DNA from 4 places in the Isoptericola jiangsuensis genome. Region 1 is predicted to be linked to each of the others. Evidence: riboswitches for the same ligand, from Rfam matches in the RefSeq annotation. Region 1 holds a riboswitch; each other region holds the start of a gene.
What was found. Region 1 has a riboswitch for S-adenosylmethionine ahead of ATJ88_RS14840 (hypothetical protein). Riboswitches for the same ligand answer to the same signal wherever they lie in the genome.

Region 1 (4,675 bases):
CGCAGGAGCGGACCCTCGCCCACGGCGGGCCGTACGCGCCCCGCAACCGGGCGCGCATCACCGGGCTGGCCGTGCACCCCTCGGACACCAGCACACAGATGATCCCGCGCGTGCAGCCCGCGGCCACGGTGCCCACCGGCGCGCCCCGCGCGCGGACCACGCCGGCCGTCGCCACCGACGAGCCGGTGGCCCCCGAGTCGGAGCCCGAGCCGGCCCCGATCCCGCTCGGCACCGTCGGCGTCACCCGGCCCGTCGGCGGCGAGCCCTGGGACCCCGTGCCCGTGCCGCTGCCCACCTACGTGACCAAGCCGCTCGCGCCGCGACCCACCGTCCCGCTCCCGCCGGAGCTCGCGACGTCGTCGGCGCCCGCACCCCGGCCTGCCGCCGGGGAGCAGCGTGCGTCCGTGGCGCCCGAGACCCCGGCCGAGCCCCTGGCCGGGGACGAGCCGCGGCCGCGCACCGAGACGCTCGGGCTTCCGCTCGAGCAGATCCTCGCCCGCCGCCGCGCCGCGGGCTGACCTCGCCGGTCGTCGCGCCGGCCCCTCGGGGCCGGTGCGACGCACGTCACGCCCGGCGCCCCGGAGCCGATTTGGTCCCAGGCCCGGCGAGGGTGCTAATCTTGCAACCGCTCCACGGGGCTATGGCGCAGTTGGTAGCGCGTCTCGTTCGCAATGAGAAGGTCGGGGGTTCGAATCCCCCTAGCTCCACCCCGGAAAGGGCCGCTGACTCAGGTCGGCGGCCCTTTCGCTGTGGTCGGACGGGTGGCGGGCGCCGTGCGCCCGGAGTGCCGGATCCTGACGACCGAAGCGTTTCGACGTGCCAGGAACGGATGCCCCTGGCATCATCTTCCACGATGTTCAGGTTCACTGAAGCTCTCCGCCGACTGCGCGGGACCGTCATCGGCAAGATCGTCGGGACGGACCCCGACCCGCACTACTCGCGCCTCGACGAGGCCGACGGGCTCGCGCACCGGGACCCGACCGCACAGGCCCCCGCCGTGGGACGTCCGGCCCGGGAGCGCGAGGACGACGCCGACGCCGCCTGAGCCCGGGCGCCTGCCCGCACGAGCCGCTGTCGGCCCCGTGCGCTAGATTTCTCCCCAGGTCACGAGCGACCAGCGACACGCCCTCCGCGTGCTGGTCCGGCAACCGCGCCCCCCGCGCACGGTGCCCCAGGAGGAAGACCGGCCCGTCACGACCGTGACGGGAAGCGCGAAGGGAGAGTTCGATGAACCATCACACCCTCGACCTCGGCGGTCTCGTCGAGGCCACCCGCCCGGGCCCGCGCACCGCGGAGCTGCGTCGACGCGGGATCGACACCACCACCGGTGCGGTCCTGTGCACCGCGTGCCTGGTGGGGACCTGGCCGCTCGGCATCTACCGGCAGTCCCAGACCCTGTGCGACGCGTGCCGCGCCGTCGACGTGGCGGTGGCGGAGCGTGCCGGGCTGCCCGACGGCACCGCCGCCGGCCGGTTCCCCGACGGCAAGGGCCGGTTCGGCGGCCTGCACGACCTCGCCGACCCCGACTGGGAGCCGATCCGGCGTGCGCACGCGTACCGGCGCTCGCTGCTGGAGCGCGTGTTCGTGCAGGCCCGTGCGCTCGACCTGACCCGGCTCGTCGAGCGCCGGCCCGGCCTGCCACCCCGCGAGCTCGTCCGCGTCGACGACCTGCGCCGTCACGACCTGCTCGTTGCGGAGCCCGAGGCGCGCGTCACCCGGTTCGCCCGCTGGACCGCCGCCCTCGACCCGGCCGGGTACGCCGCACGGGCCGACGTCCTCGCCGACGTCGTGCCGCTGGCCCGCACTCTGCGTCTCGCCGAGCGGGACGCCCGGCGCCGCCGCGCCCGTCGCGACCTGGAGCGGGTCGCGCGCGAGGCCGTCGCCGCGCCCCGGGCCGTCCTGGACGCGGTGCGGCAGGTCGTCGCGGCCGAGCGGCCCGTCCGCTGACCGTCCGCCCGGGCGGGTAGCACGTGGCCCAGGTCCCGGGCGGGCCCCCGCGCCCGGCGCGATGACGGGTCGACGACCGGGTGTCGATCGCGGCGGGGCCCGGTGGGTGACTCGGCGTCAGCCGTGCACCCCGCCACGGTCCCGGACGGCACGGGCAGGTGAGGGGCACCTCGGCGCTCCGACCAGCGGTGACGCCCCTCGATTGAATACCCCCGGGGGTATACCCCATACTGGTGGGGGAACGGACACCCCGATCAAGGAGGACGCATGCTGCTCGAACGCATCTACGACGAGGACCTCGCACAGGCGAGCTACTTCATCGGCTGCCAGGCGAAGGGCGAGGCGGTGGTCGTCGACGCCCGTCGCGACGTCGCCGAGTACCTCGACCTCGCCCGGCGCCACGGGATGCGGATCGTGGCCGTCACCGAGACCCACATCCACGCCGACTACCTCTCCGGCACGCGCGAGCTCGCCGCCGTCACCGGCGCCGAGACCTACGTCTCCGGCGAGGGCGGCGTCGACTGGCAGTACGGCTTCGAGGCCGAGCGGCTGCACCACGGCGACGCGATCCGCATCGGCAACATCACCGTCGAGGCGCGGCACACCCCGGGCCACACGCCCGAGCACCTGTCGTTCCGCGTGACCGACGGTGCCTTCTCCGACGCGCCCGGCTACCTGCTCTCGGGCGACTTCGTCTTCGCGGGCGACCTCGGCCGGCCCGACCTCCTCGACGAGGCCGCCGGCGGCGTCGACACCCGCTTCGAGGGTGCCCGCCAGCTCTTCGCCTCGCTGCGCGACGAGTTCCTCGCGCTCGGCGACCACGTGCAGGTCTACCCGGCCCACGGTGCCGGCAGCGCCTGCGGCAAGGCCCTCGGCGCCCTGCCCGCCACGACGGTGGGCTACGAGCGGCTCAACGCCTGGTGGGCCCCCTACCTGCGCGAGGACGACGAGCAGGGCTTCATCGACGAGCTCCTCGACGGCCAGCCCGACGCCCACGCCTACTTCGCCCGCATGAAGAAGGAGAACAAGGACGGCCCGCGCCTGCTCGGCCCGCTCGAGCCGCTCGGCGCCCTCGACAACGCCGAGGTCGCGCGGCGCCTCGCCGCCGACGAGGTGATCTTCGTCGACACCCGCGACCAGCACGCCGTGCACGCCGGGACCGTCGAGCGCAGCCTCAACGTGCCCGGCCCGGCCAAGGCGGCGAGCTTCGGCGCGTGGGCCTACGACCCGGAGACCGAGGACCGCCCGCTGGTGCTGCTCGCCCCCGACGCGGACGTCGCCGAGGAGTTCCGCGCCCACCTCGTGCGCGTCGGCATCGACCACGTCGCCGGCTTCACCCCGGACCTCGAGGGGCTGCCGACCACGACGCCGGCCACGGTCGCGCCGGCGGAGCTCGACGGGCTCGACGCGGCGCTCCTGCTGGACGTCCGCAACAAGACCGAGCACGCCGTCGGGCACCTCCCCGGCTCGGAGCAGCTCAGCGCGGGCCGCGTCCTGTGGCACACGGACCGTCTGCCCGACGACGGCACGATCGTCACCTACTGCCAGTCCGGCGTGCGCAACTCCGTGGCCGCCAGCGCCCTGCGGCGGGCCGGGTACGACGTCGTCGAGCTCGACGGCAGCTACGCCGGCTGGTCCGCCTGGCGCCAGGAGCAGGACGCCGACGGCGTCTTCCACCAGGCCGGTGAGCCGGCCGTCGCCCGGGCGGGCGCATGACGCTCACGACGGTCGTCGTCCTGCTGCTCGGCGTGGTCGTGGGCGTCTCCCTCGGCCTGCTGGGCGGCGGGGGATCGATCCTCACCGTCCCGCTGCTCACCTACGTGGCGGGCATGCCGCCCAAGGAGGCCATCGCGGCCTCGCTGCTCGTGGTCGGCGTGACGTCGGCGTCGAGCATGCTCGCCCACGCCCGGCGGGGCAACGTCCGGTGGCGCACCGGGCTGATCTTCGGGGCGGCGGGCATGGCCGGGGCGTTCGCGGGCGGGCTCGTCGGCGGGCACGTCCCCGGGACGCTCCTCATGATCGCCTTCGCGATCATGATGGTCGCGACGGCGGGGGCGATGATCCGCGGGCGCCGCGGCGCGGCCGCGACCCCGCAGGACCGTGAGCTGCCCGTCCTGCGCATCGTCATCGACGGTCTCGTCGTCGGCCTCGTCACCGGCCTCGTCGGCGCCGGGGGAGGGTTCCTCGTGGTGCCCGCCCTGGCGCTGCTCGGCGGACTGCCGATGTCGGTCGCCGTGGGGACGTCGCTCCTGGTCATCGCCATGAAGTCGTTCGCCGGCCTGGCGGGCTACCTCACGTCGGTGACGCTCGACTGGGGCCTCGTGCTCGGCGTGACGGCGGCCGCCGTCGTCGGGTCGCTCGTCGGTGCCCGCCTCACGGCGCACGTGCCGGAGGCGGCGCTGCGGCGCGGGTTCGGGTACTTCGTGCTCGTCATGGGCGTGCTCGTGCTCGTCCAGGAGCTGCCCGGGCCCGCAGCCGTCGCCGTCGCCGTCGTCGCGGTCGCCGGGGCGGTCGCCGCGGTCGGGTGCCACGTCGCCGGGACCCGCTGCCCCCTGCGGGTGCGCGCCCGCGCCTGAGACCCCCGACGCCCCGGACCGGACCGGCGCCGACGGTCCGGCCCGGGGCGTCGTCGCGTCCGCGGGGCCCGTCCGTCGGCACGTCCCGCCGTCGTCCGGGTGGACGGACGGTGAACCGGGGTGAACAGTGGCCGAACACTGTCACGGATGTC
Region 2 (4,675 bases), 3.3 Mb from region 1:
TCGGCCCGGCGGACGGTGCGCTGCCGCAGGACGTGCTCGGCGATGAGGCGGGCGCGGACGCCTGCGGCCTCGCGGCCGCCGTCGCTGGTGGACACCTCGAGGGCGGCTCGGACCTGCCGCGGCTCGACGACGGGGCCGCTGAGGCCCTCGGGTTCCTCGCCGGAGAGCGCGAGGCTGATCTCCTGGGTGACGCGCAGCCGGAGCGTGCTGCGGCCGGCGTTCTGGAACTGCTCGGCGACGAGCGGCGGGTAGAGGGTCACGTAGTCGTGCTCGGCCTGGCGCAGCGTCCGGAGCAGGCCGTGGCCGTCGAGGGCTTCCAGGACCGGCCACGGGACGAGGCGGCGGGCGACGGTGGTGGTGACGGGACCGGCGAGGGCGAGCACCTGGACGGCGTGGAGCGCGTCGGCGTCGAGGCTGACGGTGAGGCGTTCCACGGTCGCCGACAGCGCGGGCGCCCAGAGCTCGCCGCGGGCCCGCCAGACGCCGTCGACGCGGACGAGGTGCCCGGCGCGGCGGGCGGTCCGGACGACGGCGTCGACGAACCCGGGCAGTCCCCCGGACTTGGCGTGGATGCGGCCGGCGGTCTCCGCGGCGAGCGGTCCGCCGAGGACGCTCTCGGCGAGGCGGGCGGAGTCCTCGTACGACAGGGGCGGCAGCTCGACGCGGTCGACGGGGGTGACGGACGCGACGAGGCCGCGCCCGTCGGCGGCCAGCAGGGTGGGGCGGGACGTGGCGACGAGGGGGAACGGGACCCGGCCCCAGGCGGCGACGAGCGCGCCGACGGACTCCTCGTCGAGGTCGTCGACGTCGTCGACGAGCAGGACGAGGCGTCCGCCCTGGGCCAGCCGTTCGACGGCGGTGACGTAGGTCGCCAGGAGGGAGGCGCCGCGGGTGGGTCGGTCGGCGCCGAGGTCGCTGACGGCGAGGGCCTCCAGCGAGTGGTCGCGCAGCGCGCGGGCGCCGCGGACGGCGAGGACGCGGTGGCCGTCGTCGCCGAGGAGCTCGCCGAGGCGTTGCAGGACGGCGGTGCGGCCGGCGCCGGGCAGGCCGGTGACGACGGCGCTCGTGCCGGAGCGCACGCCGTCGAGGAGGTCGGCGGTCACGCGCTCGTGCAGCCGGGGCAGCGCCATGGGGTCATGCTAGGAAGGACGGACGCGACGTGCCTGGTGAGCGGTCGTCGTGGTGGGGCGACGAGAACAGACGGAGATGTCTCACGATGTGGCCGGTGTTGTCCGAGGGTCGAACGGGCTCTAGAGTCGTCGGCAAGCCATCCAGAGCGGCCGAGAGTCCTGGCTCGACGACGCCGCAGCAACCCGTTCTCCGACGGAAGCCTCCCGAGGACGAAGGTGCTCAACACCAGGCCCGATGGAGTGACGCATGGTCGCAGAGGCACAACCGCACCCGCACCGCCCGACGGTGAGCTTCGAGCTCATGCCGCCGCGGCGGCCCGACGCCGCGCCCCGGTTCTGGGAGACGGCGCGCCGCCTCGTCGACGCCCGTCCCGACTTCGTGTCGGTCACGTACGGCGCCGGCGGCGGTGACCGCGACACCGCGCGCGAGGTCGTCTCCACCCTGCTCGCCGGCACCTCCGTGCTGCCGGTGGCGCACCTGACCTGCGTCGGCGCGTCCCGCGAGGACGTGTCCGACGTCATCGACTCGTTCCTCGAGGCCGGCGTGCGCACCGTCCTCGCGCTGCGCGGCGATCCCCCGAAGGACCAGCCGGACTGGCGCCCGCCCGCGGACGGCGTGCACTCGTCCGTCGAGCTCATCGCCCTGCTCCGCGAGGTCGAGGCGCGCCGCTGCGCGTCCGACCCGTCCACCGCGCTGCGCGGCGCCGCCCGCCCGCTGACGATCGCCGTCGCGACGTTCGTCGACGGGAACGTCCAGGCCGGCACGACCCGCGCCCAGGAGGTGCAGCGCCTCCTGGAGAAGCAGCAGGCCGGGGCGTCGTTCGCCATCACCCAGCTGTTCTACGAGGCCGCCTCGTACACCGACTTCGTCACGGAGGCCCGCGCGGCCGGCGTGACGATCCCGATCCTCGCCGGGCTGCTGCCCACGACGGACCCACGCCGGCTCCGTCGCGTCGAGGAGCTCACCGGCGTCCGCGCGCCCCAGCACCTGCTGGACGCGCTCGACGCCCTGCCGGACCCGGAGGCGCAGCACGCCTACGGCACGGCGTACGGCAGCGAGCTCGCCCAGCGCGTGCTCGACGCCGGCGCCCCCGGCCTGCACGTGTACACGTTCAACCAGTACCGTCCCGCTCTGGACCTGCTCGAGGGTGTTCACCTCGGCGGTACGCCGTCCGACGGCGTCGACCTGGCCAGAAGGCCGTGGGTACCGAGCATCCCCGCAGTCTGACCCGCTGACCGCCCGCGGCTCCCCCGTCGTCCTCCACGACGACGGGTGCCGCGGCGTACCTCGGCGACGTCACCCATCACTGAGGAGAGCTCATGTCCAGCACCGACCACCCGACCACCCCCGTCACCCCGACCACGGGCCCGGCCTTCCCCGGCGGCACCGTCCTCGGCTACCCCCGCATCGGGCGCCGCCGCGAGCTCAAGCGCGCCGTGGAGGCGTTCTGGGCCGGCCGCACCACCGCCGCCGAGCTGGAGTCCGCCGCCGCCGACCTGCGTCTCGCCACGGTCCGCCGTCTCGTCGAGCTCGGCCTCGACGCGACCGACGGCTCCGTGCCCGGGTCGTTCTCGTTCTACGACCAGGTCCTCGACGTCGTCGCGACGCTCGGCGCCGTCCCCGCCCGTTTCACCGGCCTCCTCGACGAGTCCGGCCGGCTCGACGTCGCGGGGTACTCCACCGTGGCGCGCGGCGCCGGTGACCGAGGCGTGTCGGGCGCCGCGCTCGAGATGACCAAGTGGTTCGACACGAACTACCACTACCTCGTGCCGGAGATCGGCCCGGACACCCCGATCTCGTTCGTCGACGACCGGTTCGTCGCGGCGTTCGTCGAGGCGAAGGAGGCGGGCGTCGTGACCCGCCCGGTCGTCGTCGGGCCGGTGACGTTCCTCGCGCTGTCGAAGGCCGCCGACGACGCACCCGAGGGCTTCCGGCCCCTCGACCGCCTCGACGACGTCGTCGCCGCGTACGCCGACCTGCTGCGCGCGCTCGCCGCCGCCGGTGCGCCGTGGGTCCAGCTCGACGAGCCGGCGCTGGTCACCGACTCCGTCGACGCGACCTTCGCCGAGCTGTCGGCGGCCGTGACCACCGCGTACGGCGCCCTCGCGACCGACCTCGCGGTCGGCACCGACCGCCCGGCGGTCCTCGTCGCGGCGCCGTTCGGCGGCCTGCGCTCGGACGCCGGCGACGGGCTCGCGCTGCTGGCCGGCACGGACGTCGACGCGATCGCCGTGGACCTCGTCAAGGGTGCCGTGCCCACCGGCGCCGTCCCCGGTCTGGCCGGCAAGACGCTCGTCGCGGGCGTCGTCGACGGCCACAACGTGTGGCGGGCGGACCTCGCCGCCAAGCTTGACGTCGTGGACGCCCTCGCGGGCCTCGGCGCGGGCGGCCTCGCCGTCGGCACGTCGACGTCGCTGCTGCACGTGCCCCACGACGTGGAGGACGAGGTGTTCGGCGGCCCCGGGACGCCCGGCACGGTGCTCGACCCGCGCCTGCGCGACTGGCTCGCCTTCGCCGACCAGAAGGTCGTCGAGGTCGCGACGCTCGCCCGCGGCCTCGCCGAGGGGCGGGACGCCGTCGCCGCCGAGCTCGCCGCCTCCGCCGCCGCCGTGGCGTCGCGGACCGCCGCGGCGGGCGTCGTCGTGCCGGCCGTGCGCGAGCGTGCCGCCGCGCTCACCGACGCGGACTTCGCGCGCGGGTCGTACGCCGACCGCGCCGCCGCGCAGGCCGAGCGCCTGGACCTCCCGCCGCTGCCCACGACCACCATCGGGTCGTTCCCGCAGACCCCGGAGATCCGCCGCGCCCGCGCCCTGTGGACGAAGGGCGAGCTGTCCGACGCCGACTACACGACGGCGATGCGCGCGGAGGTCGCCCGGGTCGTGCGGCTCCAGGAGGACCTCGGCCTCGACGTCCTCGTGCACGGCGAGCCCGAGCGCAACGACATGGTCCAGTACTTCGCGGAGCACCTCGACGGGTTCGCGGTCACCGCGAACGGCTGGGTGCAGTCCTACGGCTCCCGCTGCGTGCGCCCGCCGATCCTGTGGGGCGACGTGCAGCGCCCCGCCCCCATCACCGTCGAGTGGTCGGCGTACACCGCGTCCCTGACCGACAAGCCGGTCAAGGGCATGCTCACGGGCCCCGTGACGATCCTCGCGTGGTCGTTCGTGCGCGACGACCAGCCGCTCGGCGACACCGCGAACCAGGTGGGACTCGCGCTGCGCGACGAGATCGCGGACCTCGAGGCCGCCGGCATCGGCATCGTGCAGGTCGACGAGCCGGCGCTGCGCGAACTGCTGCCGCTGCGCAAGGCCGACCAGCCCGCCTACCTCGACTGGTCGGTGCGGTCGTTCCGTCTGGCCACGTCGGGCGTGGACACCGCCACGCAGATCCACACCCACCTGTGCTACTCGGAGTTCGGCGAGGTCATCGGGGCGATCGACGGCCTCGACGCCGACGTGACGTCGGTCGAGGCGGCGCGCTCCCGCATGGAGATCGTGCCGGAGCTGCGCGACGCCGGGTACTCGCGGGGCATCGGGCCGGGCGT
Region 3 (4,675 bases), 650 kb from region 1:
GAGGGGTGGTCGCGCGGCCCGTCGTGCGGGGCGTCGTCGTGCCCGTGGCGATGAACCGACCCGTGGTCGCCCGCGAAGTCGGCGATCGTCACCGTGCCTCCCGGCCGCAGCACGCGGGCGATCTCCGCCGCGAGCAGCACCTTCTCCGGCAGCGGCACGTGGTGCAGCGCCAAGGACGACACGACGTGGTCCTGGCTCCCGTCCGGCACGGGCAGCCGGTGGGCGAACCCGCGCACCAGCGTCACCTCCGCCGGGCGGCGCCGGAGCTTGCGCGCGGCGCGGCGCAGCGAGTCGGCGTCCGGGTCCAGGCCCGTCACGACCGCGTCGGGGGCCGTGCGCACGATCTCACGCGTGAGGTTCCCGGTGCCGCAGCCCACGTCGAGCACGTGCTCACCGGGCCTGACCCCGGCCACCTCTGCCGTGCGGCGGTACAAGCGACCGAGCCCCCGGAAGCGAGCCACGACGTCGTACCAGGGCATCAGCCACCCCCGGGACATGCCCGGCAGGAACGTGTGGTCCGACTCGTCCGGGCGGACGTCGTCGAGCAGGGTCACGGGCACGAGCAGCCTCCACAGGGACGAAGTCCTCCCATGGTGCCCGCACCGTCCGCCATCGTGACAACGGGCTTGCCGGACCGGCAAACGTGCGCGCCTCCACCGATCGGCCCTCCGGTCGCCGGGTCTCCGGTCGCCGCAGCGCGCGAGCGCCGGGCGCTCGGCCGCCGCCGGCCCCCCCGGATCGTCCACGGCCACGTCACCGTCGATGCCGAGATCGTCCGAACGACGGTCGAGCACGATCTGGACGGGTCCACTGCTGCACCCCGGTGCATCGGTCGCGCCCCGTGAGCTTCCTTACGATGGCGTGATGCCTGTGGATGGAGCCCGCCCGCCCAGCACCGCCTATCTCGACCACCTCGCCGCCGAGGCCGAGCTGCGCCGCCGGGCCGCCGTCGTCGAGCCCGGCCCCCGGTCGCCCGACGACGCGACGCCCGGCGGGGCTCCCGCCGTGCTCGCCGGGGTGGTCGACGCCGCAGCGTCCGCGCTGGAACCGGAGCTCGCCGCCGTCGTCCGCACGCTGCACGCCCACCCGGAGACGGCGTTCGAGGAGCACGACAGCGCGCGCACGCTGGTCGCCCTGCTCGCCCGGCACGGCATCGCGGCCGAGACGGGGACCGGTGGGGTCGCGACGGCGTTCCGCGCGACGCTCGGGCCGGGCGGCGGCCCGACGATCGCGATCTGCGCCGAGTACGACGCCCTGCCGGAGATCGGCCACGCGTGCGGCCACAACGTCATCGCGGCGGCGGGCGTCGGCGCGTTCCTCGCGCTCCAGGACGTCCTGCAGGCCACGGACGCCCCCGCCGGCCGGGTCGTGCTGCTCGGCACCCCCGCCGAGGAGGGTCACACCGGCAAGGAGGTCCTCGCCCGCGCCGGGGCGTTCGACGACGTCGACGCCGCGATCATGGTGCACCCGTACGGCGCGGACGTCGCCGACCAGGTGTGGCTCGGCCGCCGGCTGCTCACGTGGACGTTCACCGGTCGCAGCGCGCACGCCTCCGCGCAGCCCTTCATGGGCCGCAACGCGCTCGACGCGGCGAACCTCGCGTACACCGGCGTCGGGCTGCTGCGCCAGCAGCTGCCGCCGTCCGACCGGGTGCACGCCATCATCACCGACGGCGGCACCCGCCCCAGCGTCATCACCGAGCGGGCCGGCGTGCGGCTGTACGCCCGCTCGAAGTACCCGGACACGCTGCGGGACCTGTCGCGACGCCTCGACGACGTCGCCCGCGGGGCCGCGCTCATGACCGGCACCGACGTGCAGATCGGCTGGGACGACGGCGCTCACCCGTCGCTCCCGGTGCGCACCAACGCCGCGCTCACCGCCCGCTGGGTGGCCGCGCAGCAGCGGCGCGGCCGCGACGTGCTGCCTGCCGGCGTGGTGTCCGAGACCCTGGCGGCCTCCACCGACTTCGGCAACATCAGCTTCCGTGTGCCGGGCATCCACCCGCTCATCCAGGTCGCCGACCCGGCCGTCGCACTGCACACCACCGGCTTCGCCGCCGCCGCCGGGTCCGCCCGCGCGGTCGCCGCCGCCGTCGACGGCGCCGCCGGGCTCGCGCTCACCGCGCTCGACTACCTGTGCGACGACGGGCTCCGCGCCGCCGTCCACGACGAGTTCGCCGCCGCCGGCGGAGCGATCGACGTGCCCTCCTACTTCGACTGACCGGCGCGCCGGCCGCGTCCGTGCGAGCGTGGACGCATGACCGCCGAGAAGCAGCTCCGCCAGGCCGCCCTCGCGCTGCCCGACGTCGTCGAGTCCGAGGGCGCCTTCCGGGTGCACGACGTCGTGTTCGTCTCGGACGTGCCGGGCCTCGGGGTCCAGCTCGCGCTCGACGCCGCGGACGCCGAGACGCTGCTCCGGGAGATCGACGGCGCCGAGGAGTCGCCCGGCGGCGTGGCCGTGGACCTCGACGACCTCGACGGGCAGCAGCTCGACCACTGGGTGCGGCGCGCCTGGCTGGCGTGCGCACCGCCCGAGCTCGTCGAGACGGTGGTCGCGGCGGACTCGGCCGCACCGGGGTCGGTCGGCGACCTGCCGGCTGACATCGGGCGGCCGGCGACCCGGGCGCTCGTGGGCGCCGGGATCACGACGCTCGCGGCGGTCGCGGCACGATCCGACGGCGACCTGCTGGCGCTGCACGGCGTCGGACCGCGGGCCGTGCGCCTGCTGCGCGAGGCGATCGGCTGAACCTCAGGCGCGCAGCGGTGACCCGGCGGCGGTGACGGACACCGCAGGTGCGCGCCCACGTGGCCGAGTTGCCCTGCCCGGCATCCGTCGGGTAGACATCTGCCCAGGTCACGAGCGACCGGCAACACGCCCTCCGCGTGCCGGTCCGGCAACCGCGCCCCTCGCGCACGGTGCCCCAGGAGGAAGACCGGCCCCGCGCCGCCCGGCGCAGGGAAGAGCGAGGTCGACCTCGCCCGGTGCGCCGCGGTGCGTCGTGCGGGACGGCCCTGGACCGGGAGCCCGGCATGTCCTTCACGTTCCGCACCCCGCACGGCACCGTCCACGAGGTCGACGCCGACGACCCGTGCCGCACCGCCCTCAGCTCGCTGGGCGAGCTCGTCTGTCCGGTCCACACGGGGGTGCAGCGGCCACGGTCCCGACGTGTCTGCCGGGCGGAGGTGCGGTCCGTGCGGCTGTGCCAGGTGTGCCTGCGCACCACCGTGCCCCTGCGCAGTTTCAAGGACGCGCAGCGGCACGTCTGCGAGGACTGCCTGCGCCTCGACCGGGAGGTGGCCGTCGCCCGCGGCCTCGACCCGCTGGTCACGACCGTCCAGGGGGAGGGGCTGACGCGTCGCACGACCGCCCACGCGACGCTCGCCCTCGGGGACCTGTGGACGGCCGCGGTGGCGGCCGGTCTGCCGGTGTTCGTCCTCGACGACCACGCGCCCTACTGGGGCGCGGTGCCCACGCGGGACGGGTTCGTCACCGTGGTGCGCGAGCGGACGGTCCGCTTCGCCTGGTTCGACGACTGGCGGCGTCGTCCGTGGGACGCGGCCGAGCACCGGCGTCGGCACCTGGCGTGGGTGCGGGCCGTGCACCCGTCGAGCGACCTCGCCCGCGACCCGGGTGAAATCCGGTGACGGCGGCGGCCGTTCCCCGGCGGACGCGTGACGCGGGCACGCGGATCCGGTACGACATGGGCATGGTGCGCACCTTTCCTCCCGACCCCCGCTTCCCCGACGACGGCGGGGCCGAGCGGGCGGTGTGGGAGGCCCTGGTGGCCGCGCTGCCCGACGGGGCGGCCGTGTTCCACGGTGTCCACCTGCAGGAGGGCTGCCAGGAGTACGAGATCGACGTGCTGGTGGCGTGGCCCGGTGTCGGGGTCGCGGCGATCGAGGTCAAGGGCGGGTACGTCGACCGCGTCGACGGCGCCTGGTGCCAGGGCAGCGGGGACGCGCGGCACCGCATCGACCCGGTCGTGCAGGTGCAGGGCGCGCGCCACGCCCTCCAGGCGCTCCTGCGCGAGCGCGGGGACCTGGCGGCGACGGCCCGCACCGCGCACCTGGTCGCGTTCCCGCACCGGTACGTGCCGTCCACGTGGTCGACCCTCGACCTGCCGCGCGACATGCTCGTCGACCGCGGCGACCTGGAGACGCCCGGTGAGGTGGCCGCCCGGGTCAAGCGTGCGATCGAGCGGCACGGGCAGGGTCATCACTGCCTCGACGACGCCGGGGCGGACGAGCTCGCCGGGTCGCTGGTCGGTGGTCTCCCCGGCCAGTCCGAGCACCTGGCCCGCGCGTTCGAGCACGAGACCCGGCTCGAGCAGATGACCCGCGACCAGTCCCGCGTCCTCGACCTGCTGGGCAAGGCGCCGAGGCTGCGGGTCGTGGGCGGTGCCGGGTCCGGCAAGACGTACCTCGCGCTGGAGCAGGCCCGACGTCGCACCCGGGCCGGGGAGCGGGTGGCGCTGCTGTGCTGCTCGCGCGGCCTGGGGCGGTACTTCGAGCGCATCACCGCGACCTGGCCCGCCCGGGAGCGACCGGCCTGGGTCGGGCTGTTCCACGACCTGCCGCGCGCCTGGGGCGCCACCGGCGGTCGGGACGACGACCCCGACTACTGGGAGCGGGACCTGCCCCTCGAGCTCGGCCGGCTCGCCGGGGAACGCGACCAC
Region 4 (4,675 bases), 2.8 Mb from region 1:
CGGTCGCGCACGCGGGGGCGTACCTGGCGGCGGCGCAGCGGGGCGAGGTCGCGGGCCGGGACGACGACGGCGGCCGGTTCCGGCTGGGTGTGACGACGTGGTCCGCGTGGGAGGACTACTACGACATCACCGTCGAGCCGGAGGCGCGGGCCGCGCTGGACGCGGGCGTGCGGGCGCTGACGAGGCTGGGGCACGGGGTGGAGGACCACCGGTGGGACCCGGCGCCGGAGTACGGCGACGCGTTCCGCACCCTGTGGATGGCGGGGGCGTCCGCGGTCCCGGTCGACGACGACGCGACGCTGGACCGGATGGAGCCGTTGACGGCGTGGCTGGTGCGGCGCGGCCGGGAGGTGCCCGCCCGGGAGCTGGTGACGGCGCTGCGCACCCTGGTGATGTTCGAGCGGCGGCTCATCGCGGGGTTCGGCGACCTGGACGCCGTGGTGACGCCCGCGCTGGCGATGACGCCGCGACCGGTGGGCTGGTTCGACGCGGAGGACCCGGACCGCAACTTCGTGCAGCAGTGCCAGTACACGCCGTTCACGTCGTGGTTGAACGTGGCCGGCCTGCCCGCGGTCACGGTGCCCACGCACTGGACGGCGGACGGGCTGCCGATGGGCGTCCAGCTCGTCGGCCGTCCGGGCGGCGAGGCGACGCTGCTGGCGCTGGCCGCGCAGCTGGAGGACGTGCTGCGCTGGCCGGAGCGGCGGCCCCCGACCTGGTGACGTCGGTCAGTCGGGTGTCCCGGCGGCGAGGCCGCGGAGCTGGGTGCGCAGAAGGTCGACGGCGTCGGCGCCGAGGCGGTCGGCCCACCGGTCGGTGAGGCGGCGGCTGACGGCGGTGGCGGCGTCGCAGTAGCCGGCGCCGAGCGGGGTGAGGGTGACGCGCAGGGCGCGGCGGTCGGCGGGGTCGGGCGCGGTGGCGGCGTAGCCGAGGCGTTCGAGCTCGCGCACGACGCCGGTCATGGCCTGCCGGGAGACGCCGGCGCGTTCGGCGAGGGTGCTGATGGTGGTGCCGGTGGCGTCGACGTGCGCGAAGACGGGCACGTGGACGCGGCGGACGTCGGGGTGCCCCTGCGCGGCGACCTCGGCGAGCGTCGCGGCGACGACGGCGTCGGCGGCGGCGAGCAGCAGGAAGCCGAGGTCGTCACGGGACTGGGCGGCGAAGCGGGCGATGGCGTCCTCGGTCAAACTACGCAACCCCCTTGACAGAATACGCAATGCGGTTGACGATCATGGTCCCAGCCTACGACCTCGAGGACGTGCCATGATCACCGACCCGCAGACTCCCGCGCCCGGCAGCACCTTCCCGGCGCTCGAGCTCGTCGCCCCCGACGGCGCGCACCGCACCCTGTCCGACGTGCTCGACGGCCGCCCCGCCGTCGTCCACCTCATGCGGTCCGCCACCTGTCCCGTCTGCCTCGCGCACGCCGCGCACGTGCAGCGGATGCACGACGCCGGGGAGCTGGGCGGCGCCGCGTTCCTCCTGCTCGCGCCGGGCGACGCCGCCGAGGCGGCCACCGCCGCCCAGCGGGCCGCACGCCGCTCCCCCGTCGCCGAGGTCTGGGCCACGGGCGACGGTCACGGCGCGGCCGGGCTCGACAAGGTCGCCCTGCTCCAGCACAGCGGCACGTTCGTGCTCGACGGCGCCGGGACGGTGCTCGCGGCCCGCACGGCCGCGCTCCCGCCCGCGAGCTTCGACGCCGCCGAGGTCCGCGGCGCGCTCGCCGCGTTGCGCGACACGGCCTGAGCGCACGCCACGACGGGCCGGCGGGTCAGTCGGGCAGGCAGCCGACGGCGTCCTCCGCGCCCAGGGCGGCGGTGGCGAGCAGGCCCTCCAGCCCGGAGCCCTCGGGGACGGGGCGCGGGTCGTCGACCACGACCCACAGCCCGTCGACGACGTCGTACCGCGCGCGCGGCCCGTCCGCGACGAGGGCGGCGACGGCCGCGACCAGCCGCTCGACCTCCTCGCCGGCGGTGCCGACGCCGACGGACGCACGCACGGCGCCGCCGTCGAGGCCGAGGCGGGCGAGCAGCGGGTGGGCGCAGAACCGGCCGTCGCGCACGCCGATGCCGTGCTCGGCGGACAGGTAGGCGGCGACGAGGCCCGCGTCGCAGCCCGCCACGGTGAACGTCACGACGCCCACGGTGTCGGCGGCGTCGGGCCACAGGTGGACGACGTCCACGCCGTCGATCGCGGACAGGCCGGCGACGAGGCGGCGGCGCAGGGTGTCCTCGTGCTCGCGCAGCTCGGCGGGGTCGACCTCGGCGAGCGCCTGGCAGGCGGCGGCCAGCGACACGGCGCCGAGGACGTTGGGCGACCCGGCCTCGTGCCGGGCCGGGGCGTCGTGCCACTCGGTGGAGTCGGTGCGGACCCGCCGGACGGCGCCGCCGCCGGCGAGGTACGGGGTGCCGGTGTCGAGCCAGTCGCGGCGGCCGACGAGGGCGCCGCCGCCGAACGGGGCGTAGGTCTTGTGGCCGGAGAACGCGACGTAGTCGACGCCGGTGTCCGCCAGGGAGAAGCGGCGGTGCGGCACGAGCTGGGCGCCGTCGAGCAGGAGCCGGGCGCCGTGGTCGTGGGCGGCGGCCACCAGCGCGGCGACGTCGGGGGCCTCCCCGGTCACGTTCGACGCGCCGGTGACGGCGAGCAGGGCGTAGCCGCGACCCGCGGCAGCACCGTCGGCGAGCTCGTCGCGCAGCGCCTGGACCGTCGCGGCGGCGGTGTCCTTGCCGGTGACGACGGTCGTGTCGGCCTCCCGCTGCCAGGGCAGGAAGTTCGCGTGGTGCTCGACGTCGAGGACGAGCACGCGGCCGGGCGCGCCGTCGGCGGTCGCGGGGACGCAGCCGGCCAGCAGGTTGAGGGCGTCGGTGGTGTTGCGCACGACGACGGTGACGTCGTCCTCGCGTGCGCCGACGAACTCGCCGATGGTGCGGCGGGCCTGCTCGTACAGGGCGGTGGAGACCTGCGAGAGGTACCCGGCGCCGCGGTGCACGGAGGCGTACAGCGGGAGCGTCGCGGCGACGCGGTCGGCGACGGACTGCAGGGCCGGGGCGGAGGCGGCGACGTCGAGGTTCGCGTACGGGACGCGGCGGCCGTCGACGAGGGGGGCGAGGGTGTCCTGCCCGGCGACGGGCAGGACGGGGGCGAGGTCGGCGACGGTGTCGACCTGCGGACACGTGGGGGCCTCGGTGAGCGTGGTCATGACTGTCCCTCCTGGTCCGGGGAGGGGGCCTCCCCGCGCTTGCCCGACGCCGGTCGGCGTCGTGCCTGGTCGTCACCCGGGGCACCCCGCCGCGAGGGGAGGGTTGCCGGCCAGCGAGCCGGGGCTTCGCGCTGGCGCTCATGACCTGGCATCCATGCTGGGGTGCCGTCCGGACGTCGTCAAGTGTCGGGACGGGCATCTCACGATGCGGGCGATGAACGCCCGAACGACCACTCTGCGAGATGCCCGTCCCGCAGAGCGGACCTCCTGTCGTACGATCGCCCTGACCATCCCGAGCGGCCGAGTGACGTGGCACGACGACGCCGCAGCAACCCCGCGGGACCGGGCAGCGCCGTCGTCGGCGTCCGGGACGAGCTGGGTGCTACCGCCACGACCGATGGAGGAGTGCGCGATGACCGCGACCGTGCAGGCACGCCCCGCCGAGGGCTACGCCGGAGACATCACCCCGCAGCAGGCGTGGGACCTGCTCGCCACCACCCCCGACGCCGTGCTCGTCGACGTCCGCACCGAGGGCGAGTGGCGCCTCGTCGGCGTGCCGGACGTCGCCGGGCTCGACAAGCAGGTCGTCTTCACCCAGTGGGTGACCTCCGACGGCCGCCCCAACCCCGGGTTCCTCACCGAGCTCCAGGCCGCCGGCGTCACCGGCGACGGCCCCGTGGTGTTCCTGTGCCGCTCCGGGCAGCGCTCCATCGGCGCCGCCCGCCTCGCGACGTCCGCCGGGATCGCACCGTCGTACAACGTCCTGGAGGGCTTCGAGGGCGCGCCGGGCCTGAACGGCATCCGTGACCGCGAGGGCTGGAAGGTCGCCGGCCTGCCGTGTGCGGAGTACGCCCGATGAGCCGCGTCGAGATCCCCACCGGGCCGGGCGCGAACCCCGAGCTGCTGGGCGGGTCCGGCCGCGGCCCCCTGCCCGGGAGCGCGCGACCCGCGACGCTCGCCGTCCGCGGCGGGCACCGCCGCTCCGACTTCAACGAGACCTCCGAGGGCCTGTTCCTCACGCAGGGCTACGTGTACGACTCGGCCGCCGACGCCGAGGCCGCGTTCTCCGGCGACCACTCGCGGTTCGTCTACTCGCGGTACGGCAACCCCACGGTGCGCACGTTCGAGGAGCGGCTGCGCCTCGTCGAGGGCGCCGAGGCCTGCTACGCCACCGCGTCCGGCATGTCCGCGGTGTTCACCACGCTCGCGGCCCTCGTCTCGCAGGGCTCCCGCATCGTGTCCGCCCGCGCGCTGTTCGGCTCCACGAACGTCATCTACTCCGAGATCCTCGCCAAGTGGGGCGTGCAGGTCGACCTCGTCGACGGGCACGTCGCCTCCCAGTGGGAGGAGGCGCTGTCCACCCCCGCGGACGTCGTGTTCTTCGAGACGCCGTCCAACCCCATGCAGGACCTCGTCGACATGCGGCTCGTGTGCGACCTCGCGCACGCGGCGGGCGCCGTCGTCGTGGTGGACAAC

Region 2: another riboswitch for S-adenosylmethionine. It lies ahead of ATJ88_RS00090 (methylenetetrahydrofolate reductase); the one in region 1 lies ahead of ATJ88_RS14840 (hypothetical protein).
Region 3: another riboswitch for S-adenosylmethionine. It lies ahead of ATJ88_RS17595 (hypothetical protein); the one in region 1 lies ahead of ATJ88_RS14840 (hypothetical protein).
Region 4: another riboswitch for S-adenosylmethionine. It lies ahead of ATJ88_RS02255 (aminotransferase class V-fold PLP-dependent enzyme); the one in region 1 lies ahead of ATJ88_RS14840 (hypothetical protein).

The regions. Positions count from the first base shown of each region.
Region 1 covers NZ_PDJJ01000001.1:3,298,413-3,303,087, reverse strand. The annotation lists gene ATJ88_RS14855 (hypothetical protein) at 1-518, shown strand, start outside; tRNA gene ATJ88_RS14850 (tRNA-Ala) at 635-707, shown strand; gene ATJ88_RS14845 (hypothetical protein) at 854-1,045, shown strand; SAM riboswitch class IV at 1,103-1,218, shown strand; gene ATJ88_RS14840 (hypothetical protein) at 1,228-1,947, shown strand; gene ATJ88_RS14835 (MBL fold metallo-hydrolase) at 2,215-3,663, shown strand; gene ATJ88_RS14830 (sulfite exporter TauE/SafE family protein) at 3,660-4,523, shown strand.
Region 2 covers NZ_PDJJ01000001.1:20,456-25,130, forward strand. The annotation lists gene ATJ88_RS00085 (helix-turn-helix transcriptional regulator) at 1-1,130, opposite strand, end outside; SAM riboswitch class I at 1,265-1,372, shown strand; gene ATJ88_RS00090 (methylenetetrahydrofolate reductase) at 1,378-2,358, shown strand; gene metE (5-methyltetrahydropteroyltriglutamate--homocysteine S-methyltransferase) at 2,451-4,675, shown strand, end outside.
Region 3 covers NZ_PDJJ01000001.1:3,951,973-3,956,647, reverse strand. The annotation lists gene ATJ88_RS17610 (class I SAM-dependent methyltransferase) at 1-560, opposite strand, end outside; gene ATJ88_RS17605 (M20 family metallopeptidase) at 865-2,220, shown strand; gene ATJ88_RS17600 (helix-hairpin-helix domain-containing protein) at 2,257-2,745, shown strand; SAM riboswitch class IV at 2,852-2,969, shown strand; gene ATJ88_RS17595 (hypothetical protein) at 3,030-3,644, shown strand; gene ATJ88_RS17590 (nuclease-related domain-containing DEAD/DEAH box helicase) at 3,707-4,675, shown strand, end outside.
Region 4 covers NZ_PDJJ01000001.1:484,165-488,839, reverse strand. The annotation lists gene ATJ88_RS02270 (amidase) at 1-722, shown strand, start outside; gene ATJ88_RS02265 (MarR family winged helix-turn-helix transcriptional regulator) at 729-1,187, opposite strand; gene ATJ88_RS18260 (redoxin family protein) at 1,264-1,746, shown strand; gene ATJ88_RS02255 (aminotransferase class V-fold PLP-dependent enzyme) at 1,772-3,199, opposite strand; SAM riboswitch class IV at 3,230-3,345, opposite strand; gene ATJ88_RS02250 (rhodanese-like domain-containing protein) at 3,612-4,058, shown strand; gene ATJ88_RS02245 (O-succinylhomoserine sulfhydrylase) at 4,055-4,675, shown strand, end outside.